2 regions of the Pantoea sp. CFCC18179 genome follow, and region 1 is predicted to be linked to the other one. Evidence: riboswitches for the same ligand, from Rfam matches in the RefSeq annotation. Region 1 holds a riboswitch; the other holds the start of a gene.
What was found. A riboswitch is a leader RNA that binds a small molecule or an ion and turns the genes downstream of it on or off. The one in region 1 is predicted to bind thiamine pyrophosphate.
Positions count from the first base shown of each region.

Region 2: linked by a shared signal. The riboswitch ahead of ACPUC7_RS08970 (LuxE/PaaK family acyltransferase) and the one ahead of ACPUC7_RS08140 (FAD-dependent oxidoreductase) in region 1 are both predicted to bind thiamine pyrophosphate.

Region 1 is NZ_JBNBPM010000003.1:112,394-122,602, reverse strand. It holds gene ACPUC7_RS08170 (SDR family NAD(P)-dependent oxidoreductase) at 1-60, opposite strand, end outside; gene ACPUC7_RS08165 (MFS transporter) at 70-1,443, opposite strand; gene ACPUC7_RS08160 (polysaccharide deacetylase family protein) at 1,514-2,389, opposite strand; gene ACPUC7_RS08155 (amidase family protein) at 2,402-3,799, opposite strand; gene ACPUC7_RS08150 (GntR family transcriptional regulator) at 4,117-5,127, shown strand; gene ACPUC7_RS08145 (6,7-dimethyl-8-ribityllumazine synthase) at 5,268-5,705, opposite strand; TPP riboswitch at 5,916-6,035, shown strand; gene ACPUC7_RS08140 (FAD-dependent oxidoreductase) at 6,161-7,105, shown strand; gene thiS (sulfur carrier protein ThiS) at 7,089-7,286, shown strand; gene ACPUC7_RS08130 (thiazole synthase) at 7,289-8,047, shown strand; gene ACPUC7_RS08125 (ThiF family adenylyltransferase) at 8,059-9,024, shown strand; gene ACPUC7_RS08120 (ABC transporter ATP-binding protein) at 9,021-9,737, shown strand; gene ACPUC7_RS08115 (ABC transporter permease) at 9,721-10,209, shown strand, end outside.
Region 2 is NZ_JBNBPM010000003.1:281,363-291,571, reverse strand. It holds gene ACPUC7_RS08995 (methyl-accepting chemotaxis protein) at 1-1,550, opposite strand, end outside; gene ACPUC7_RS08990 (hypothetical protein) at 2,194-3,435, opposite strand; gene ACPUC7_RS08985 (hypothetical protein) at 3,578-3,844, shown strand; gene ACPUC7_RS08980 (3-oxoacyl-ACP reductase) at 3,930-4,697, opposite strand; gene ACPUC7_RS08975 (acyl-CoA reductase) at 4,777-6,225, opposite strand; gene ACPUC7_RS08970 (LuxE/PaaK family acyltransferase) at 6,222-7,304, opposite strand; TPP riboswitch at 7,403-7,529, opposite strand; gene ACPUC7_RS08965 (DksA/TraR family C4-type zinc finger protein) at 7,634-7,900, shown strand; gene ACPUC7_RS08960 (GIY-YIG nuclease family protein) at 7,954-8,787, shown strand; gene ACPUC7_RS08955 (sensor domain-containing diguanylate cyclase) at 8,941-10,209, shown strand, end outside.

The DNA.
Region 1 (10,209 bases):
AATACCGCTGGCGGCACCGCTGATGGCAGCAACCGGTTGTGTAGAAGAATGTTGTTGCATGAAAACTCCTTAAGCCTGCGGCTGCGTGGTGGCGGTGGCGTTAACATCCACGCTCTGATGCGCGCCAGCACGGGCAAACAGAATGATGATGCCGGAGATGAAGCACGGCACGGCGCCAAACCACAGCGCAGCATCCTGCCAGTGGCCGCCGCTGCTCAGCACGCTGGTGGTTCCCACGCCAGCAATGATGGCGCCAACCGGGCCCATTGCGCCGATCAATGCCCCGGCGGTCGCGCGGATCGCAGTCGGGAAGCTTTCGCTGATGAAGAACAGGGCAGCGGCGTACGGGCCGATCAGGAAGAACAAACCGATGCTGTACAGCGCAACGATGGTGGCGAAGTTGTCCGGGCAGAACAGCATGCCAGCAAACGCCACGCCACCGAGCATCCAGCCCACCGCGATGGTATTGCGACGGCCAATGCGATCGCCAAGCCAGCCGTGTACCAGATAACCGCAGTAGCCGACGAGGTTCGACAAGATCAAAATCAGCAGCGAGTTGTTAAAGGAAACATCGTGAGTTTTGGTGATCACCGTGGTGCCAAGCACGCTGAAAATCTGAATCGCAAACCAGTTAATCAACACCGCTGCGCCGAGTACCAAGGTGGCGCGCAGTGACGGGCCACGGAAAGCCGCAGCCAAACCGGCGCGATGCTGTTCTTCATAAGGAACCTGATAATCCGCTGCGACCTGGCGAGCATCTTTATCATTGCCTGCCGCGCGCAGTTGCTGGATCTTTTTCTGTACTTCGAACTGTGGCGTCTCTTTCAACTTCAAGGCCAATAGCGCGATCACCAGCGAGGGCAGTGCAGCAAAAATAAAGCTGCCTTGCCAACCGATGATCGGCATCAAAATGGCGGTTAATGCCGAAGCCACCAACGCGCCAACCGGCCAGCCGCCTTGTACCAGGCTATAGACAAAGCCTTTGCGCTTGTTGAGTTTGGGGTCATCAATGGCGGTGTACAACTCGGATAAATAGGTGGCGTTGACGGTCTGTTCGGCGTAACCCAAGCCCGCTACCGAACGAATCGCAGTCAGCGCGCCTTTGCCCCAGGAACCGCCAACAGCGGTGAGCAGTGAACACAGCGCCGCGCCACCCACGGTGACGACAATGCCCATGCGGCGTCCGAGGCGATCCACCAATGGTCCAATCGCCAGCGCGATCACCGCGCCACCGACCGCCACCCAAGTGGCGATTTCGGCTTGCTCAACCTCGCTCCAGCCAAAATGGCCGCCAATTTCCGGCAGCAAGGTACCGAAAAGAATGAAATCGTATACGGCAAAAACCCAGGCGAAAAAAGCAATCCAGGTGGCAAATTTCACATCCCTGATGGTCAACTGCTGCGGCTGCCAGCCATTTACGGAGATTTTGTTAAAGATGCTCATAGCGCTATCACTCTGTCAGGGGTTAAAAAACGGTTAATGGGCGCAGTGCAATACGCCCTTAAGCGCAGGCTCAGCGCGGTTGGCGCGCTTTAAAGTCATCGGCGATTTCATCGAAAGTCACGAAACGCACGCCTTCGTGGCTGCGGATGTACTGGATCAAACGCTCCAGCATCAGCAACACTTGCGGACGACCAGACACATCCGGGTGAATCGTCATGGTGAATACCGCGTAATCGTTCTCGCGATAGACCCAATCGAACTGATCGCGCCACATCTCTTCCAGGTGACGCGGATTGACGAAGCCGTGGCTGTTAGGCGACTTTTTGATGAACATCATTGGCGGTAGATCGTCGAGATACCAGTTGGCCGGAATCTCAACCAAGTCCGTTTCTTCGCCACGCTCCAGCGGTTTCATCCACGTATCCGGATGCTGGCTGTAATCGATCTTGGTCCAGCTGTCGCCGACGCGAACGTAATAAGGATGGAAATCGTTGTGCATCAGGCTGTGGTCATACTTGATGCCTTTTTTCAGCAGCAATTCGTTGGTGACATTGCTGAATTCCCACCATGGCGCGACGTAACCGGTTGGACGTTTGCCCGCCAGTTGGCTGACCAGTTCGATACTGCGATCAAGCACCGCTTCTTCCTGTGCTGGCGTCATGGCAATCGGGTTTTCATGGCTATAACCGTGAATACCAATTTCATGCCCGGCATCAACCACCGCTTTCATCTGCTCAGGGAAGGTTTCGATCGAGTGACCGGGAATAAACCACGTGGTGCGCAGATTGTGTTCGGCAAACATTTTCAGTAAGCGCGGCGCACCCACTTCACCGGCGAACAGCCCGCGAGAGATGTCATCTGGCGAATCTTCACCGCCGTATGAACCTAACCAGCCGGCGACGGCATCAACGTCTACACCAAATGCGCAAAGGATTTCTTTGGCCATTTTTGAGTTCCTTCAGGGTTGTGTTGCAGAAAATTCAGCGCGAGCAATATTGCCCTGCGCGAGTACATCGGCTGCCGCTTGGGCAGCGCGTAACAATCGGCGGTCTTCACCGCGGGGTAACGAGAAAAGCAGGCTGGTGAACAAGCCGTTATCTGCCACGCCGCTCGGCAACGCCACGCCGGGCATATCCAGCAAACTGCCGGGCATGGTCAGGCGCAGCGTGGCGGCATTGGTGGCAGCAAACGCCTTGGCGTCAGCCATCAATGGGGCATACAACGGCGCAGTGTGATTGACGGTGGGGGTGATCAGCACCGCGCCATCGAGTTCGTTTTGCAGCGCTTGCTGCCAATTCGCGCGCTGGCGCAGAAAATCGCTGAGCAGCGTTGGATTTAATTGTCCGGAAGCCAATAAACGACTGCGAATAAAAGGATCCATTTTTTCGGATTCCGGCGAATTCAGCAGTGCGGCATGCAATTGATAGGCTTCAATCGCGCCGGGCCAACCGTGGGTGGCAATCCACTGCAACGCCTGATGGAAGGCTGAAATCTGGCGGAATTCCACCGCGTAACCGGCGGCCGTCAGCAGCGCCAAACATTGATAACCGTTGGCGCGTACCACGGAATCGGCGTGATCGAGCAGGGCGGGATCGGCGACAAAACGCGGCTTGGCAGCAAGTTCGTGCGTAGTGCCACACAGAATGTCATCCAGCGCACGGGCGTCACGCACGCTGCGACACAACGGGCCGAGCGTATCCAGTGAAGCCGCCAGCGGGAACACACCGAGATCGTTATAGCGTTGACGACTGGCGCGATAACCGGTGATGCCATTGAATGCCGCCGGAATGCGAATCGATCCGGCGGTATCGGTGCCCATCGCAAAACAGGCCAAACCGGCTGCCACCGCGCGCGCCGAACCGCTCGATGACCCGCCCGGCACATGCTGCGTGGCGTGATTCGAATCCAGCAATGGCGTACCAAACGCCGGATTGATGCCCAAGCCGGAAAAGGCGAATTCGCTGAGATTGGTTTTGCCGATTGTGACCATGCCCGCTTGGGTGAGTTGGGCCACCAGTGCGGCATCTTGTTGTTCGAGCATCACATTATTGCGCGTAGCGGAACCCGCTGTGGTGCGGGTTGCAGCGAGGTTAAACAGATCTTTCCACGCCAACGGAATGCCATCTAATGCACTTAAGGGCGCGCCTTGTTGCCAGCGCGACGTGGCGGCCGCCGCTTCCGCGCGGGCGCGTTGTGGCGTCAACGTAATAAAGATGCTGCTGCTTTGCTCAGCGGCACTCAGGCAAGCATCAACAAATGCAGATGGCGTGATCTTCCCCTGCGCGTACAGAGCGGCAATCGCACAGGCATCAATCTGACCTTGTTGGAACTGTTGGCGGACAATCTCAGCGTTCATACTCACCTTAAATGTACATTTAAAAACAAAATCCATTTAAACATAGCAAGTACGATGCCAAACCAGAGAGATCAAAGGGACTAAATTGTGATCTTTGTGTATTAAATTTGATAAAGAAGCGCTATTTCAGTAGGTTGAGTTGAGCATTTTAGCGGTGAATTGCGATCGTTTTGAAATCGTGGATATTTCTACAAGATGGATATTTAATTTAATGATCCGTTATTGTGCACTCTGCACTACAACAGTGCTGCTGCATGATGCGGGTTTGTCCGAGGGAAGATGTGATAATGTATCGCGATAAAAACAGGACCGATGAAATGAGTATGCCGACAAACAGTGCTCGCGCGCCCAAGGATGAAACGGGATCTGCGCGATATGAAGCCATTCGCCAGGTTTTACATAACATTCTGGTTCAACAGCGAATTCCGCAGGGTTTAGTGTTGCTGGAAGGGCCGTTAGCGCAGCTGTTTGGCACCAGTCGTGTGCCGGTGCGTCGCGCGTTGAGTTTGTTGCACGAAGAAGGGCTGATTGCACGCTTCGAAGGGCGTGGCTTCATCGTGGCGCAGGATGCCGAGGAAGTTGAACCGCTGCGTGTGGCGTTAACGCGTGAACTGTTTGGGCTGGATGAGCAACAAGAGTTGGTCGATACCCGCAGCAGCGGCGAGAAAGTGCTGGAGAATCTGCAAATCGTCCTGTCCACCGCGATGGTGTTTGGCTGTTATCAGGTTGATGAGCAGAAAGCGGCGCAGCATTACAACATCAGCCGTTCGGTGATCCGTGAAAGTTTGATGCGGCTACGCGATAAAGGTCTGGTAGAGAAAGAGCCGTATTCGCAATGGTTAACCGGCCCGCTGACGGCGCGCGAAATCGCTGACCATTTTGAAATTCGCGCCAGCCTTGAACCCACCGCGCTGCGCAAGGCCGGACAACATTTGTCGGTAGAGTGGCTCACCGCTTCGTTAGAGAAAGCGCAAAAATACAAAGGCAAGCAGCTCACCGCGACAGAATTGGAGTGGTTGGAAGAAGATCTGCACGTGCGCTGCCTCGAACCGGCGGGCAATAAGTTGATGATGCAAATCCTGCGGCAGAATCAATCGCCGTTTATCGTCACGCGTATCTTTTATGATCTGCTGGCGATTCCGGTAGAAACCGCGATGCTGGAAGAGCATTGCCTGGTGTATGAAATGTTGCTGAAGGGAAATTGGGAACTGGCCGCGGCTTGTTTACGCGATCATCTGGAACGTGCGCAGGTACGCACCCTGCAACGACTTAAAGTGTTGTCAGTGTTGCCTGTGCCGAGTTTGCCGGAATTTATGGAAGCGCGTTAAGTTTAGGGGTATGAGCAGAAGTTATAGAAGCTGAAATAGCATTGCTGCGCGGATGAATATAATTTTTTTAATTTAATTATAAGAAATAAATATAAGAAAGATCACTTCACAACAATTATGAAGTGATCCTCAATTGCACATCAATCAATTGAAAGCTGATGAATGGCTAATGCAGCGCGAGCGGCTTCTTTGCCTTTCTTGATAAAGTGTTCGGTATAGAAGTTTTCAATCACATCAACCGGCTGGAAATTATGCGGGGTTAATGACACGGAAAATACCGGCACATTGGTGCTCAGCTGCACATTCATTAGGCCATCAACTACCGCTGCGGCAACGAAATCATGGCGATAGATACCGCCGTCAACCACCAGCGCGGCGCAGACAATCGCATCGTATTTGCCGGTTTCTGCCAAACGTTTTGCTAATAATGGCATTTCAAATGCGCCCGGTACTTCCAGCACTTTTAATTCTGCTTGCACGGATTGATCGGCTAATTCTTTTTCAAAACCCACCAACGCATTGTGGACGATTTCTTTGTGCCAGCCGGCTTTAATAAATGCAATTCTAATATTGTTCATAATTATTCCGACATCACCTGTAATTTGTTTCGCGCCAATAAAATTAATGTCTTTATATATCATATGTTACGGTTGTGATCCACCGGCGGCGCGTAGCGATAAATGCCGTTTATGGAAGGTCGCCATTTAAGGTGACCGCGATTAACACCAATCCCATGCTAATGCTGCGGTTATTCCATGCTTGACGGCAGCCAGCCGCTGCAATACAAATAGACGCGTCGGGGGAGTCTCACCAAAGAGACTGAGAGGCTAATAGCGCACTGCGCGGTTTAGCGACCCTTTGAACCTGACCCAGTTGATACTGGCGTAGGAAGACTGACAGTCTGTGGTTTGGGCTGTCTGGCGCAAAGGTTACCTCTCTCGCGCCATTTCCCTTCTTCGGTATCTGCGGGTCTCAGCTAACACTGAGAGGCCGATGTGAATTCCCCATTTTGCAACAACCTGGAAGCTGCGCTGTGAGTCGCTGGAGCGTGCTCGGCTGCGGCGTGGCCGGTTTGTGTGTCTCCACTCTGCTGGCAGAACGCGGTGAAGACGTTGAGGTGATCGACGATGAATCGCGCCGCCCGGCATCGTGGTTTGCTGGCGGTATGCTCGCGCCATGGTGCGAAGCGGAAAGCGCGCCGCGCGAAGTGATTACTCTCGGACAACACTCCGCAGCGTGGTGGCAGCAACGCGTCAGTGGCGTTGAACATCACGGCACGCTGGTGGTTGCACCGCCGCGCGATAGCCAGGAACTCAATCGCTTTGCGCGCATGACCGAGCAGCACCAATGGGTTAATCCCGGCGAGATTGAACCGGCACTGGAAGGGCGTTTTGCGCGCGGTTTGTTCTTCGCCGGGGAAGCGCATCTTGATCCGCGTCGCGCGCTAACGGAAATGCGCGAGCAGCTAACGCAGCGCGGCGTGCGATTCAAAACAGAACATCCTCAAGGCCAGATTATCGATTGCCGTGGCATTCACGCCGCCCCTGAATTGCCGCGCCTGCGTGCAGTACGCGGTGAGATGGTGATCTTGCACAGCGACGAGGTGCAGTTTTCCCGTCCGATTCGCCTGCTGCATCCGCGTTTCCCGTGCTATTTAGTGCCGCGCCGCGATGGCCATTTCATGCTCGGCGCCACCATGATCGAGAGCGACGATGCTAGCGCTATCAGTGCGCGCGCCATGATGGAGTTGCTTAGCGCGGCCTATGCCATTCATCCGGCACTTGCCGAAGCGCGTATTGTGGAAAGCGGTAGCGGGCTGCGCCCGGCCTATCCGGCGAATTTGCCAGAAATCGATTATCAAAACGACACCTATTATCTTAACGGCATGTATCGTCACGGTTTTCTGCTGGCCCCAATGTTGGCAGAGCAACTGATGCAGCGCCTTTTCGCGGAGCAATCTCATGAATATTCAGCTTAATGGTCGGGCGATCAGCACCCAGGCCAGCAATCTCAGTGAATTGTTGATCGAACAGCAAATTGATGCTGCCTGCGTCGCCACCGCCTTCAATGGCGCGTTTGTGCCGAAAAGCCAGTATGACGCGCAACTGCTCGACGAAGGTTGTCAGCTGGAAGTGCTATCACCGATGCAAGGAGGCTGACCATGTTTTACGATTTTGCCGGTCAATCACGCTTCCTGTTGGGCACCGCGGGCTATCCTTCGCCAGCGATTTTGCAGCAGGCAATTGCCGCGTCAGGCACCGAAATCATCACCGTGAGTTTGCGACGCGAAGGCACAGCGGGCGCAGCATTTCGCGAATTGCTAACCGGACTGAATCTGCGCGTGCTGCCCAACACCGCCGGTTGCCACACGGTGAAAGAAGCGGTCACCACTGCGCACATGGCACGTGAATTGTTCAACACCGCGTGGATCAAACTGGAAGTGATCGGTCATGCCGACACGTTGCAACCCGATCCCTTTGCGTTAGTGGAAGCCGCGCGCATCCTGTGCGATGACGGTTTTCAGGTGTTTCCCTACACCACCGAAGACCTGATCGTCGGTGAAAAATTGCTGGCAGCAGGCTGCGAGTTGTTAATGCCGTGGGGCGCGCCGATCGGATCGGGTCAAGGCTTACGCAATATTGAAGGCTTGCGCGCGATGCGTGCGTGGTTCAGCGATGTTCCGTTGATCATTGATGCGGGCATTGGCGCGCCATCACAGGCGGCGCAGGCGATGGAGATGGGCTTCGACGGCATCTTGCTGAATACCGCCGTAGCGAAAGCGGGCGATCCGGTGGTGATGGCTAACGCTTTCCGCCAGGCGATTGAAGCCGGACACGCCGCATCCCGCGCCGGATTGATGGAAAAACGCGATATGGCCGCTGCTTCCACGCCGATTTTTGGCCTGGCCAACTTAAGCTGAGAGGCGGAGATATGGAACGTTATCAGCGCCAAATGATGTTGCCGGAAATCGGTGAAGCCGGGCAGCGCAAACTCCGCAACGCGCGGGTGCTGGTGGTGGGGGCGGGCGGATTAGGCGCGACCTTGTTGCCACAATTGGTCGGCGCTGGCGTCGGCTATATCCGTTTGTATGATGACGATCAGGTGGCGCTGCACAATCTGCATCGTCAAACGCTGTTCACCATGCAGGATATCGGTCAGCCCAAACCCAGCAGCGCGCAGCAAGCATTGCAGCTGCGCAATCCTGAAGTGCAGATCGACGCCGTGCAGCAACCGCTAAGCGTCAGCAATATGCAAACTGCGCTGGCCGGTTGCGATTTGGTCATCGATGCCGCCGATAACTTTGCCGTGACCTATCAACTTTCTGATGCCTGTTGGCCCGCAGGCATTCCCTTAATCAGCGCGTCGGTGTTAGCAAGGCAAGGTTATGTCGGTGGATTTTGCGGCACAGCGCCGAGCTATCGCGCGCTGTTTCCAACCTTGCCGCGCTCGGCCGCTAACTGTAACACCGCAGGCGTGATGGGCCCGGCGGTCGCCACATTGGGTGCGATGCAAGCGCAGATGGCGCTCAGCGTGCTACTGGATTTGCAACCATCGCCGCTCGGCTGCGTGGTCAACTGCGACTTCGTAAACTGGCACTTCCGCCAATTTCGTTTTGATGGTGCGGAAGAACCGGCCAACAGCGTGCCGTTTATTGATCGCACCTTGTTGCGTGCCGACGATTGCATTGTGGAGCTGCGCAGCCATGAAGAAGCGCCGACCAGCGTGGCGCAGCAGGTGCAACGCATCCTGCCGCCCGCCATTGCAACGTGGCAGCCGCCGCAGGATAGGCGCATCGTGCTGGTGTGCGCCAGCGGCATACGCGCCGCGCAGGCAGCGACAGAACTTGCACAGCGTGGATGTGATCGCTTAGCGATTTTGGCAGCAAATCGTCCATGAGCCAGGATATTGTTTTCAACCACGTCAGTTTTGGCTGGGATGACAAACCGTTGTGCCAGCAGCTTAATCTGCATCTGCGCGGCGGTAAAACTACGGTAATGCTGGGGCGCAGCGGCATCGGCAAAAGTACCCTATTGCGTCTTCTGGCAGGATTGCTCACGCCGCAGCAAGGAGAAGTGCAGGGCGTTTCAGGCCAAGTCGCGTGGATGGGGCAGCAAGACCTGCTCTATCCGTGGCTGACGGTGCTGGAGAACGTAATGCTGTCGGCACGGCTCAGCGGTGAGAAGCCGGATCGACAACGCGCCTTATCGCTGCTGGAGCAGGTAAAACTCGGCGACGTGGCGCATGCGCCGCCCAATCATCTTTCCGGTGGCATGCGTCAACGTGTGGCTCTGGCTCGAACGTTGTATGCACAACGCGAGGTGGTGCTGATGGATGAGCCGTTTGCCACGCTGGATGTGATGACCAAACTCAGCCTGCAAACGCTGACCGCCAGCTTGTTGAAAGGCAAAACCGTGCTGCTGGTAACGCACGATCCGCTGGAAGCCTGCCGTATGGCCGACGATATCCTGCTGCTGGAAGGGCAACCGTTAACCATTGAAAACTGGCCCATTCCCGGCGGTGATGCGCCACGCAAACTCGACGATCCCGGCCTGTTATTGGCGCAGGGCCAACTCTTTTCCCGACTGAATCAACATGAAAAATCTGTTTAGCGCGATCTATTTGATCGTGGTGTTGCTGTGCGCGTGGCTATTGGCGCGCCACAGCGGCGTACCCACTTTTCTGCTGCCTGAGCCGCAGTCGGTGTTGGAAGCGCTGTGGCAACATCGCCAACTGTTGTGGCATCACGCGCTGTATACGCTGGCGGAAATCGTGTTGGCGCTGTTGGTCGGCGTTGGTGCGGGCGTCACGTTGGCGGTAACGATGGCGGCCAGTCCGCTGATGCGCCGTATGCTGTTCCCGCTGGTGACGGCCAGCCAGGCGATTCCGGTGTTTGCGCTAGCACCTTTGCTGGTGCTGTGGCTCGGCTTTGGTATCGCTTCGAAAGTGGTGGTGGCGGCATTGATCCTGTTCTTTCCGTTATGTCTGTCGCTGTTTGATGGACTCTGCCGCACGCCCAGCGGCTGGCTGGAACTGGCGCAAACCACCACGCAATCACGCTGGCGTATTTTCTGGCAGGTGCGC
Region 2 (10,209 bases), 170 kb from region 1:
GCTGACTCACTCAGTCGGAAGACACTTACGCGATCGGCCATAATCGCTGCGTGTTCAGCCATCGACTGCGCCGCAGTGGCAGATTCTTCAACCAGCGCGGCGTTTTGTTGCGTGGTGGTATCAATCTGCTCCATCGCAATGTTGATTTGCGCAATGCCGTCGTTTTGCTCGCTGGTTGCCTGAGCAATCTCATTGATCAGCTGCTCAATGCTGTTCACATTGCTGACGATATGCGCCATGCCTTTGTGCGCTTTATCCACTAATACATTGCCAGCATTGATGCGCGAAACCGAATCATCAATCAGCGTTTTAATTTCGCGCGCGGCTGACGCGCTACGCTGTGCCAGCGTGCGCACTTCGCCGGCAACAACTGCAAATCCTCGGCCCGATTCACCCGCACGCGCCGCTTCAACGGCGGCATTCAGTGCCAGAATATTGGTCTGAAACGCAATGCCATCAATCACCGAAATGATGTTCGACATCTTAGATGAGGATTCAAAAATCTCGCGCATCGTCGCGGTAACATCGCCCATCACCGCGCCGTTATCTTTGACAATTACCGTTGCTTCCGAAACAAACTGGCGCGCAGATGCCGTGTGATTGGCGGTGTTGCTGATGGTGGCGGTCAATTGCTCCAGCGTGGCAGCCGTCTGTTCAACGCTGGCAGCTTGCTCCTCAGTGCGTGATGAAAGCTCCTGATTGCCTAAGGCAATTTCATTGGCGGCGGAGTTAATGCTGTCTGATCCGTTGCGTACTTTCATCACGGTATTGCGCAGGCTTTCGGTCATTTCACGTAACGCCGCCATCAACTGACCCATTTGGTCTGTTGAATTGACCTGAACATCAACCGCCAGATTCCCCGTCGCCACAGCACGCGCGACCTGAACAGCAGAGCGCAGCGGAACCACAATGCTACGGGTGATGATTAACGCCAACAACGCGCCCAACATCACCGCCGCAAGGCCAACACCGATCAGCGTCCACACCGCTGTCATCCCCGCTTGCTGAATGTTAACGCCACTTTCATCAATCGAGTTTTGTTGATTTTTAACCACTGCCCGCACGGCAGCAGAATAGGCTTTCATGGTTGGAAACAGGCGGGTGCGAATCACATCGCTGGTTTGTTCGGCATTGCCTTGCGCGCTGATCTGCAACACCTCTTTGCGGGTTGAGTTATAGACTTCGCGTGCATCCGCTACCGCTTTCATCAGCTGCTCGCCCTCTTTAGAAAGCACCAAACTCACCAAATTTTTCTGCACGACGCTGGCGCGCGCGGAATTTTTCTTCATCTCTTCCGTCGCGTATTGCTTCACGCCTTCATCGCGCGATGTCATCACCACCAATCCAAGCGCGGCATTAGTGTCAATAATCGACAACCATTCAGTAGAGAATCGTTCACGCACCAGATAGTTGCTGGTGATGGTATGCGTATCCTGCATCATGCCGCGCAGATACATGACGCCGATGATCACCATGGCGATCATCAGCAGCAGCACTAGCGAAAAACCGCCGCCTAGCCGGGTTCCCACGCCTAAGTTTGTTATTTTCATGTAAATGCCTCACCTTTTATTCACCCTGTAATCAACTAATTTTTACGGCTCAACATTGGACAACGTTGGCCTGCTGCCTTGATACTTAGCTGGTAAATAATTAGTTGGAAAATTGTTCGATAATGTTATCGACATAATTGGGCGAAAGTTTAAAACGTGTGCACTGCATTAACGCATATTCGTTTCAATCGTAGGGTTGCCATTTATGGTGTAAACCGCTCACTAAGGTATTCAATTAGTGGTCACCATAAATGGCGACCCTACGAAAACAGCGCCAGTTTGTTGTAGGGTTGCCATTTATGGTGTAAACCGCTCACTAAGGTATTCAATTAGTGGTCACCATAAATGGCGACCCTACGAAAACAGCGCCAGTTTGTTGTAGGGTCGCCATTTATGGTGACTTGGTGCGCAGCCACTTAAGCGTGACATCCACCGATTGCCGAGGCTAATACTGCGAACCCGCCACCGTGGTGGGTTTACCCTGCATCACTCTGCCACTGGCGCAAACACCTGATGGCATTCCGGTCGGCATTGAACTGCAATTTAATGTTGGCGATGATCGTCGATTGCTGAGTGCGGCAAAGACAATTGTTACGCCTCCCCATGGTAACTAACGCCGATTTTGAGCGCGGTAATTAAGGGATTATTTAACATGCACTCCACGCTTTTTAGTCAGGTTGAAGCTAAGTTCAATACCCTCTTTCGAGTCAAATTTTATTAATGCAGCAACCCGCTCATAACTTTTAGCCAGATAATTGCTTTGTGTATCATATTCAAACTCAACGTCATCTAAATCTTCAATCAAAGCAAGCGCATATTCGACCGCTTTTTCAACCGTTGCTTTATTTGCCTTGACCAGATCCCACATATATAAACCAATAGTAAAACGATAAAAAATTTTATCCGATTTAAAGATTAATGTTTCGCTGCGTCCACGATTGTTAGTGATTGGTGCTGGTGTTTTTTTGTTTGAAAAATCTGAACTCCAAAAATCACCGATAGAAGCATTGTAGCGATAAAATTTCTTTTCAATCAGCTGTGATTTAAGCGCACTTTTCAGCAGGTCCATAGCGGCATCGATATCAATCGGCAGCTCATCATAAGGTATTGATAGATGGATGTTGTTCTCACTTAGTACGCCATCAACGTAGGTTGGTACATACTGATCATCCCGAAGCTTTATATTCGTTGAGAAAAACTTCCTATTAAATCCTCCGGTTTGAGTAAGACAATAAAGACTCAGCATTAAATCATTGAACCATGAGTAATTCATAACTTGTTCGGTTCTACACAACATGAAATCATAGCGAAACGCTAACCATCTGGATGGTTTATTATAGAAATCAGCAATAGCATAGAAAAGTTGATTATCATCGGATATATCAACAAACCTGAGCAACTCATCAAAATTCACTTGAAGCGTCATGGAGTATAATCCGTAGAACCTGAATACATTTGTCTCCTTGAATATATCCTCTACAAGCGCTAATGATTTCTTTAGGCACTCTATTAATTCGGGCCAGAATTCACAATCACGATACACATGTGAACTCGTAATCCATATACCATCGGCTTCGGTCATGTTTTCTAGAATGAAATCTTTACAGCTTTCACGTGAACCATTGCGTAACAAGTCCTGCATCCCTTTATTTTGCAATAAATCCATCGCTGCAATATTAAAATGCTCGAACAACAATGTTTGGTCTAATTCTTCCTGGGTTATCTCTTCAATTGATTTTCTAATCAAGATCAGTTTTTCGAAAGACGCTGTATTCTCCTTCTTGAATCTTCTCACCATAATCTGATGAACAAAGAATTTGTCCATTTCAATTCTGGCGTAATCATTAATCTCTTTTTTTATTTTATTTGTTGCTGTTTCATCCATTAATCAACGACTCCTGTTTATACAAATTTATGTCCCTGCAACTTGTTTAAATGCTTCCCCCCGCTTTGGCCTGCAAAAGCGGGGGTGTTCATTCATCATATCGGCACGTAGCATGGAATCTCTACTACAGGAGACAAAAAACATGAGTAATATCATCGGAACCATCAAGGATGTCATCAGTGAACCCACCGGCATGGCTCGCTTGGTTGAAGGAATGAGTAGCCTCAACCGTGCACGTGATGCCGAACTGACAAATGACCAAATCCGCAAGGTGTACACTGATTTATCGGATGTCAGCGATGATCAGTTGAATGGTTTTATCAGCGTGGGGAATATGTTTATTTCGGGCGAGGTCCGCTGCAAGGGAAAGGCTTTTAATAATAAGAACCTTACGCTGGTGAAAACCTAACGTAGCGAAAAGTGAATAATCATTAATGGCTAACTTTATAGCGTCAACATCCTATAAAGTTAGCCATGTTAATAAGCAAAAAAGATCAACTCATCACCAACCCACCATCAACATACAATGTTTGTCCGGTTACAAATTCGCTCCAATCCGAAGCAAGAAACAGCACCGGTCCAGTAACATCTTCCGGACGCGCAATGCGGCGCAGTGGGGTTTGTGCAGTGATGAGATTGCGCACATCCTGTTTGGTGGCTTGACTGGCATCCGTCGGATAGACCAATCCCGGTGCCACACAGTTGACGCGAATCCCCAGCGGGCCGAGTTCGGTTGCCAGCGTGCGGCTAAAACCGACCAACGCCGCTTTGGCGGTGATGTAATCGTGATAAGGCACCGATGGCCGCGCCACCAAATCGCTGGTCAGATTGACGATGCTGCCACGCACTCGCGTGCGCATCACTGGCAATGCTGCCTGGCAAACGTTGTAGGCCGCTTTTACCGCACCATCAAACTGCGCTTGATAATCCGACCACGGCGTTTCCCAGAAGCGCAGACGATTGTCGGTATCGAAAACGTAAGGTGCGAATGCATTGTTGATCACGGCATCCAATCGACCAGTAGCGTTGACGATCTGTTCGACCATCGCACGAACTTGTGATTCCGAGGTGACATCTGCCGCGATAGCCAGCGCATCACCGCCGAGATCGCGGCAAGCATCCACCACGTTCGCGGCGGCTTCCGCGTTGCGCAGGTAGTTCACCACCACCAATGCGCCTTCTGCCGCGAAAGCTTTGGCAATCGCGGCGCCGATGCCACGACTGGCGCCGGTGACCAATACGGTTTGGTTTGCGAATTTCATGTCGTTATCCATGTTAGTTCCGATTGGTCACCATAAATGGCGACCCTACAAAACAGCGCCATTTATGGTGACTTGGGCGTTAATCGCGATACGGCGCAAATTGCTCCGCCGCGGTTTCGGCGGCATGCTCGATTTCGGTGAGGGTGACCAAATCCAGCAAACTAAAGCGCCCATCATGGTGCCAACCCGCTTCCGGCGAAGTCATATTGCCGAACGCGGTGATACGCGTGACGCCCGCTTTACCCAATAACGCAGAGAGTCGAAACAGCTGTTCTGGAGCCGCCGCAATCCCCGCAGTTTGCAGAAAATGGCGCTGTTGCGCCACCAAATCGACGACCTGCTCCAGTGAATCAACCGGCACCACTTTCAACGTTCGGCCTAGCGCGCCAGGTGCCAGCGCTTCCGCTTGCGATACGCAAACCACATCCCAATCGTCTGCCGCATCGCCGTACAGCGTGCGATCATCTGCTAACGCGCGGATTTCCTCACCATTGCGCCATGCAGCGATGCTGTTCAACTCTTCAATCGCCAACGCCCGTCGTGGGTGCTTGTGCGCCAGCGCATGAAGTTCATGGGCGATGTAGCGGGCAAATTCATCAGGAGAAACCTGGCCACCGCGTTCAACAAACACCATCTGCGGCGAATAGCAGCCTGCCTGGTCGTAACGCATCACATCAAACGCCACGCGCCGCGCCAACTCTGCACCTTGTCGCGCGTTAAGCGCAGAACCAGCCACCATGCCGAAACTGATTTTGTGCCCGTGCGGCAGGAAACGCGTGGTGATCGGCAATCGCTGCTGAATCGCCGCCAGCGTTTTATTGCCGCCGTAAGCAAGCACCACATCTGCCTGTTTTAGCCAGGTTGGCTCAGTTTGCGCGTCGCCGCCCTTCCACCACACCACCGCAATGCACTCGCCGAGTTTGGGATCGATCTCGGCCAACAACTGCGCGAACCAACTCGCCATCAGTGGTTCGTTACCGGGCAATTTGCCGATGGTTCCCGCCTTCACCAGCAGGCCACAAATCAGACTCCATAACGGTAAGCCGGGTACGTTGCCAGCCCAGATATGCATTAGCAGCTCCGGGCCAAATGCCCGCGCAAAGCCGCCTTTCGGCCGTGGTTGGAAATCATCCAGCATCAACGGATTGGCAAAATCTTCGGCCACAAAGCGTTTAAGTTGCGGCTGGCGAAAGGTTTTGAGGTAGCCAGTTAAGCCGAGTCGCACCATTTCGGCGTCGTAGCCGGTGACAATCGGCAACAGCTTCTCGGCTTTGATGCGCAACGGATGGCTGCGATCCAGTATTCGCATCACCGCTTCATCAACAATGGCGATGATTTGTGCCACGCTCAGTTGGCTGAGATATGCGCGCGCATTGGCACGAATACGTGCCGCCAACGCCTTGATTTGCGGCTCATTCAACTTAGGCACCGCCACCTCGACCGTTGCGCCACGCTGGCTGAAACTCAAGGTTTGCCATTGCACTTCATCAGCGGAGATGCCCGGTAAATGTCCGGCAATCTCTTTCACGCTTGCACCTGCGTGGCGGCGAGAAACTCTTCCATCGCCAGCGAACATCCTTTGGCATCCGCACCGGTTACGCGTCCCAACAGATGGAAACCACCGGGCACGATCACGCCAGCATCTTCGGTTAACAGTGCCGATACGGAGTTGAAATGCGCGAGATCGTGATGTACCAGCACGCCGATTTCACCTGCAGGCACATCATCGCCGGTCAGTGGATTGACCACTCGCGTGCGAATCCAGTGCGGGCCTGATTTGACCGGCGGGCAGATCTGGTTGCCATCATCATAAAATTGCGAGCTGAGTTCGGTCATGCCGTACATGTTGATGCAACGTGCACGTGGCACGCCGAGCTGTTGCGCTAATGCCGCGTAAAACTCATCAGCGCCCACTTCGCGTGACTGGCCTTTAAATCCACCGGTGTCGAGAATGCGGCTACCCGGCGGCAGCCTGAAATGTCGTTGCTGGCGCTGCATTTCATCCAGCAATTGCACAAAGCTGTAACTGGCTCCCAGCAACGCGTACGGTTCTGCGCTGGCTTCTGCCTGTTCAAGTGCAGCAAACAAGCGCGTTGTGTTGAGTCCGTGTTCATCCACCAGCACTTCACTTGCCGCCGTGCCAAATTCCTGCCTCGCCAATTCAAGATAGGTCGCTAGCGATGAATTCGGCATCGCCGCGGTATCCGGAAACAAAATGCCCATGCGGATACGATCTGTGCCCGCCATAAAGCGGCTGCGGAAGTTCAGCCTCATCGAACACTGCCACACATCCAGCGTCGGATGATAGCTGCGGCCTTTTACCGTGCCGGTGGTGCCGCTGGTCATGAAAATCGCGGCAACGTCGTCAATCGAATGGCAGCTAAGCGTGAGATCTTTAAAGGCGGAAATAGGCAGCGCAGGAATGTTGCGCCAATGCTTTACGGTAAGCGGCGTGCGTCCGCGCTGCATCGCAAAACGTCGATAGGGCAAATTATGGGTGAATTGATAGGCGAAGATATCGTGCGCGAGTGTGTTGAAATCGTCTTCGGAGGCGTCGTCGCGCTGCATGAATGTCAGCAGAGCCTGGATAATTGCGGTTTCGGTCATCGTTCGTAGCCACCTTTGCGATTGCGCAGATGCTCTAAGGCAACGCCTTCAGAGCGCGAACTGTCCGCTACAAAGCACAAAGATGGGAAGACGAGCGATCGCCTTGAGTTCCGCATCCCTACGCCGGTATTAGCCGGATCAGGTTCAGAGGGTCACTACGTTGCCAGCACATTTTGCTGACCGGTAGAATCTCAGCCCGCTAACCGGGCACCCCTTGGAACAAGCGGCAGTCTAGGATGGAGCTTGAGCGGGTGTCAAGCAGGCGGCGGGCGAGTTTTGTGCGTAATCTATACTGTTAACTCACCTTAACAACCTTTACAGGCAATGATATGGCAGGCGGTTGGTCAGAAGACGGTGCGGTGCATAAGCAAATTGATGCCACCGTGGATGATGCAGTTGCGCGCGCCCGCGAGCATTTAGGTCACGGTGAGAGTGCCGAATATTGCGATGAATGTGGTGAGCCGATTCCACAAGCGCGACGCGCGGCGTTAGCGGGCGTGCGGTATTGCGTGAACTGTCAAAATAAGATTGATAAACAACAAGCCGTAAGCAGCGGTTATAATCGGCGAGGCAGTAAAGATAGCCAGTTACGTTGATTTCCTTTGCTAAGTTATTTCCAATTAATATTTCCTCTTTATAAGGTTCCTTCATGCTTTTAATGGACTATTTGCAGACCTTGATCCCCGATTTCAATCCTGAAATGACCAAAATTCATTTGGCTCGGCACAATGGTCATGACGATCCTTTAGATGTTTTCATCGCTGGGGAATTTGATGAATGGCAGAGCTGGCAGTCGAAACGCAACTTTTCACGACGATATGTTGTATCACTGATCCAAGCCAAAAATGCTCAGCGATGGCTTTATGCCGGGACATATGCAGTGATTAGCATTGAAGATAAACAGCCTAGAAATGAGGCGTGGCAGCAAGATTTCTATCGCTACACAATGGAAAGAGTGCCCTCAGCAGATGAATTTGCCGGACGTATGTACGTGCAGTCGGTTTATAAAGGTCGTACTTCGTACTTAAATGGTGAAACACTGCAAAATGAACTCACTATTAGCGAGATAACGGCGGTTAAACTCACTTTTGGCGATTTTCCGGGTTACAAAAGTCTCATTCTCTCAAGGGAACAACTCGAACTTATTATCAGGCATGATTTGCCTACCTGGCGAACAGCATTGCAAAATGTCAAAGGCGTTTATCTCATCACAGACACGCTAACCGGCAGGCTTTATGTCGGGAAAGCAAGTGGTTCGGGCGGCTTTTGGAGCCGGTGGAGTTATTATTTCGTCACCGTGCATGGCGGTAATGTCGGTTTGATTGAAGAACTTGGCGAGGCATCACCTGAGCGGCTTAAGGGATTACGCTTCTCTATTCTGGAAGTGATGGATCCCAATGCCACTGAAGAGGAAACGTTGGAACGAGAAAGCCACTGGAAGCAAATCCTGTTAAGTCGCCAAACCGGATATAACCATAACTAGGTTTCATTCCCCGTTATGCGATATTTGGCAGCATTGTGGAATCATCCCTGATTGCAATGCTGCTTTTATACCTTTACTCACCTTATTAGGCTGGTACTAATTCTGTAATATAAGCTTCAATTCATATCCTCAGCCAATTTACGCCGAGTACCAATGCGCAAAAGTGTTCTTCCCGATAGCTCTCCACGCCTGTTAAAAACGCCGCTTGGCCGAAGCATGGCGGTTTTCCTGTTTCTGATCAGCCTGTTGGTGGTGGTGATTAATGCATGGTCGCTGTGGAATTCGTGGCAGCAACGACTGACGGAAAAACAGGAAGATGCGCGCAACTTGTCGTTGTCACTCGCCAAGCAGGCCGAAGATGCCTTTCTTCAGGTCGATATTACCCTGGCCGATGTGGTGCGACAGCTAAGACAAAACGGCAACGATTACGCTGCGACGCCGCTTTTTTTGCATCAAATCAAGGATCAGCAGAGCAAATTGCCACAGCTTCACGGGCTGTTTGTCTACGATACCGCCGGTCATTGGGTGGCGTCGTCGGGCAACTTTACGCCCACCAGCGCCAGTAACGCGGATCGCGACTATTTCATTTGGCATCAAACCCATACCAATACCGATATTCATCTCAGCCACGTGATTCGTAGCCGTTCAACCGGCGATTTGGTGATCCCGGTTTCCGTGCGACTCAACGATAGCGCCGGTAATTTTGCTGGCGTGGCGCTCGCCACCGTTAAAGTGGATTACTTCCGCCAGTATTACAGCTATTTCACTTTGGGCCAGAAGGATGCGTTGGGCTTGATTCTGGCAGACGCGACCGCGCTGTATGTGCGCCCGTTCCCCGATACTTTTATTGGCAGAACGCTGTCGGCCAGTCCGCTGTTTAAAACCGAACTGAAAGCGGCATCCAGCGGCAGTGCAACCTGGCGCTCGGCGTTCGATGGGGTTGAGCGCGTATTTGGTTATACCCGTCTTGAGCGTTACCCGTTGATCGTCACCGCAGGTTATGACCGCAACAGCATTCGCCGCGCCTGGTTGGCCGATAACCTGGTTAATGTGCTGCTGAATGTGGCGTTGTTGCTCACCATCACCGGCATGGGCGTTTTCGTGCTGCGCCAGGTGGGGACCAACGTGCGCAACCAGATTGAGCTGACCCACGTGCGCGATGAACTCACCACCATTAATCATACCTTGCAGTCATTAGCCTTGGTGGATGGCTTGACCGGACTGGCGAATCGCCGCCAGTTTGATGCGCTGCTTGAACAAGCGCTGCTGCGTTCGGAAAAAACCGGCGAACCGCTGTCATTGGTGATGATCGATATCGACTTTTTCAAACGTTACAACGATACCTATGGTCACGTGGCGGGCGATGAGTGTTTACAGGATGTCGGGCAGGCGTTGAAGGAGAGCGTGAAATATCACGGCGAC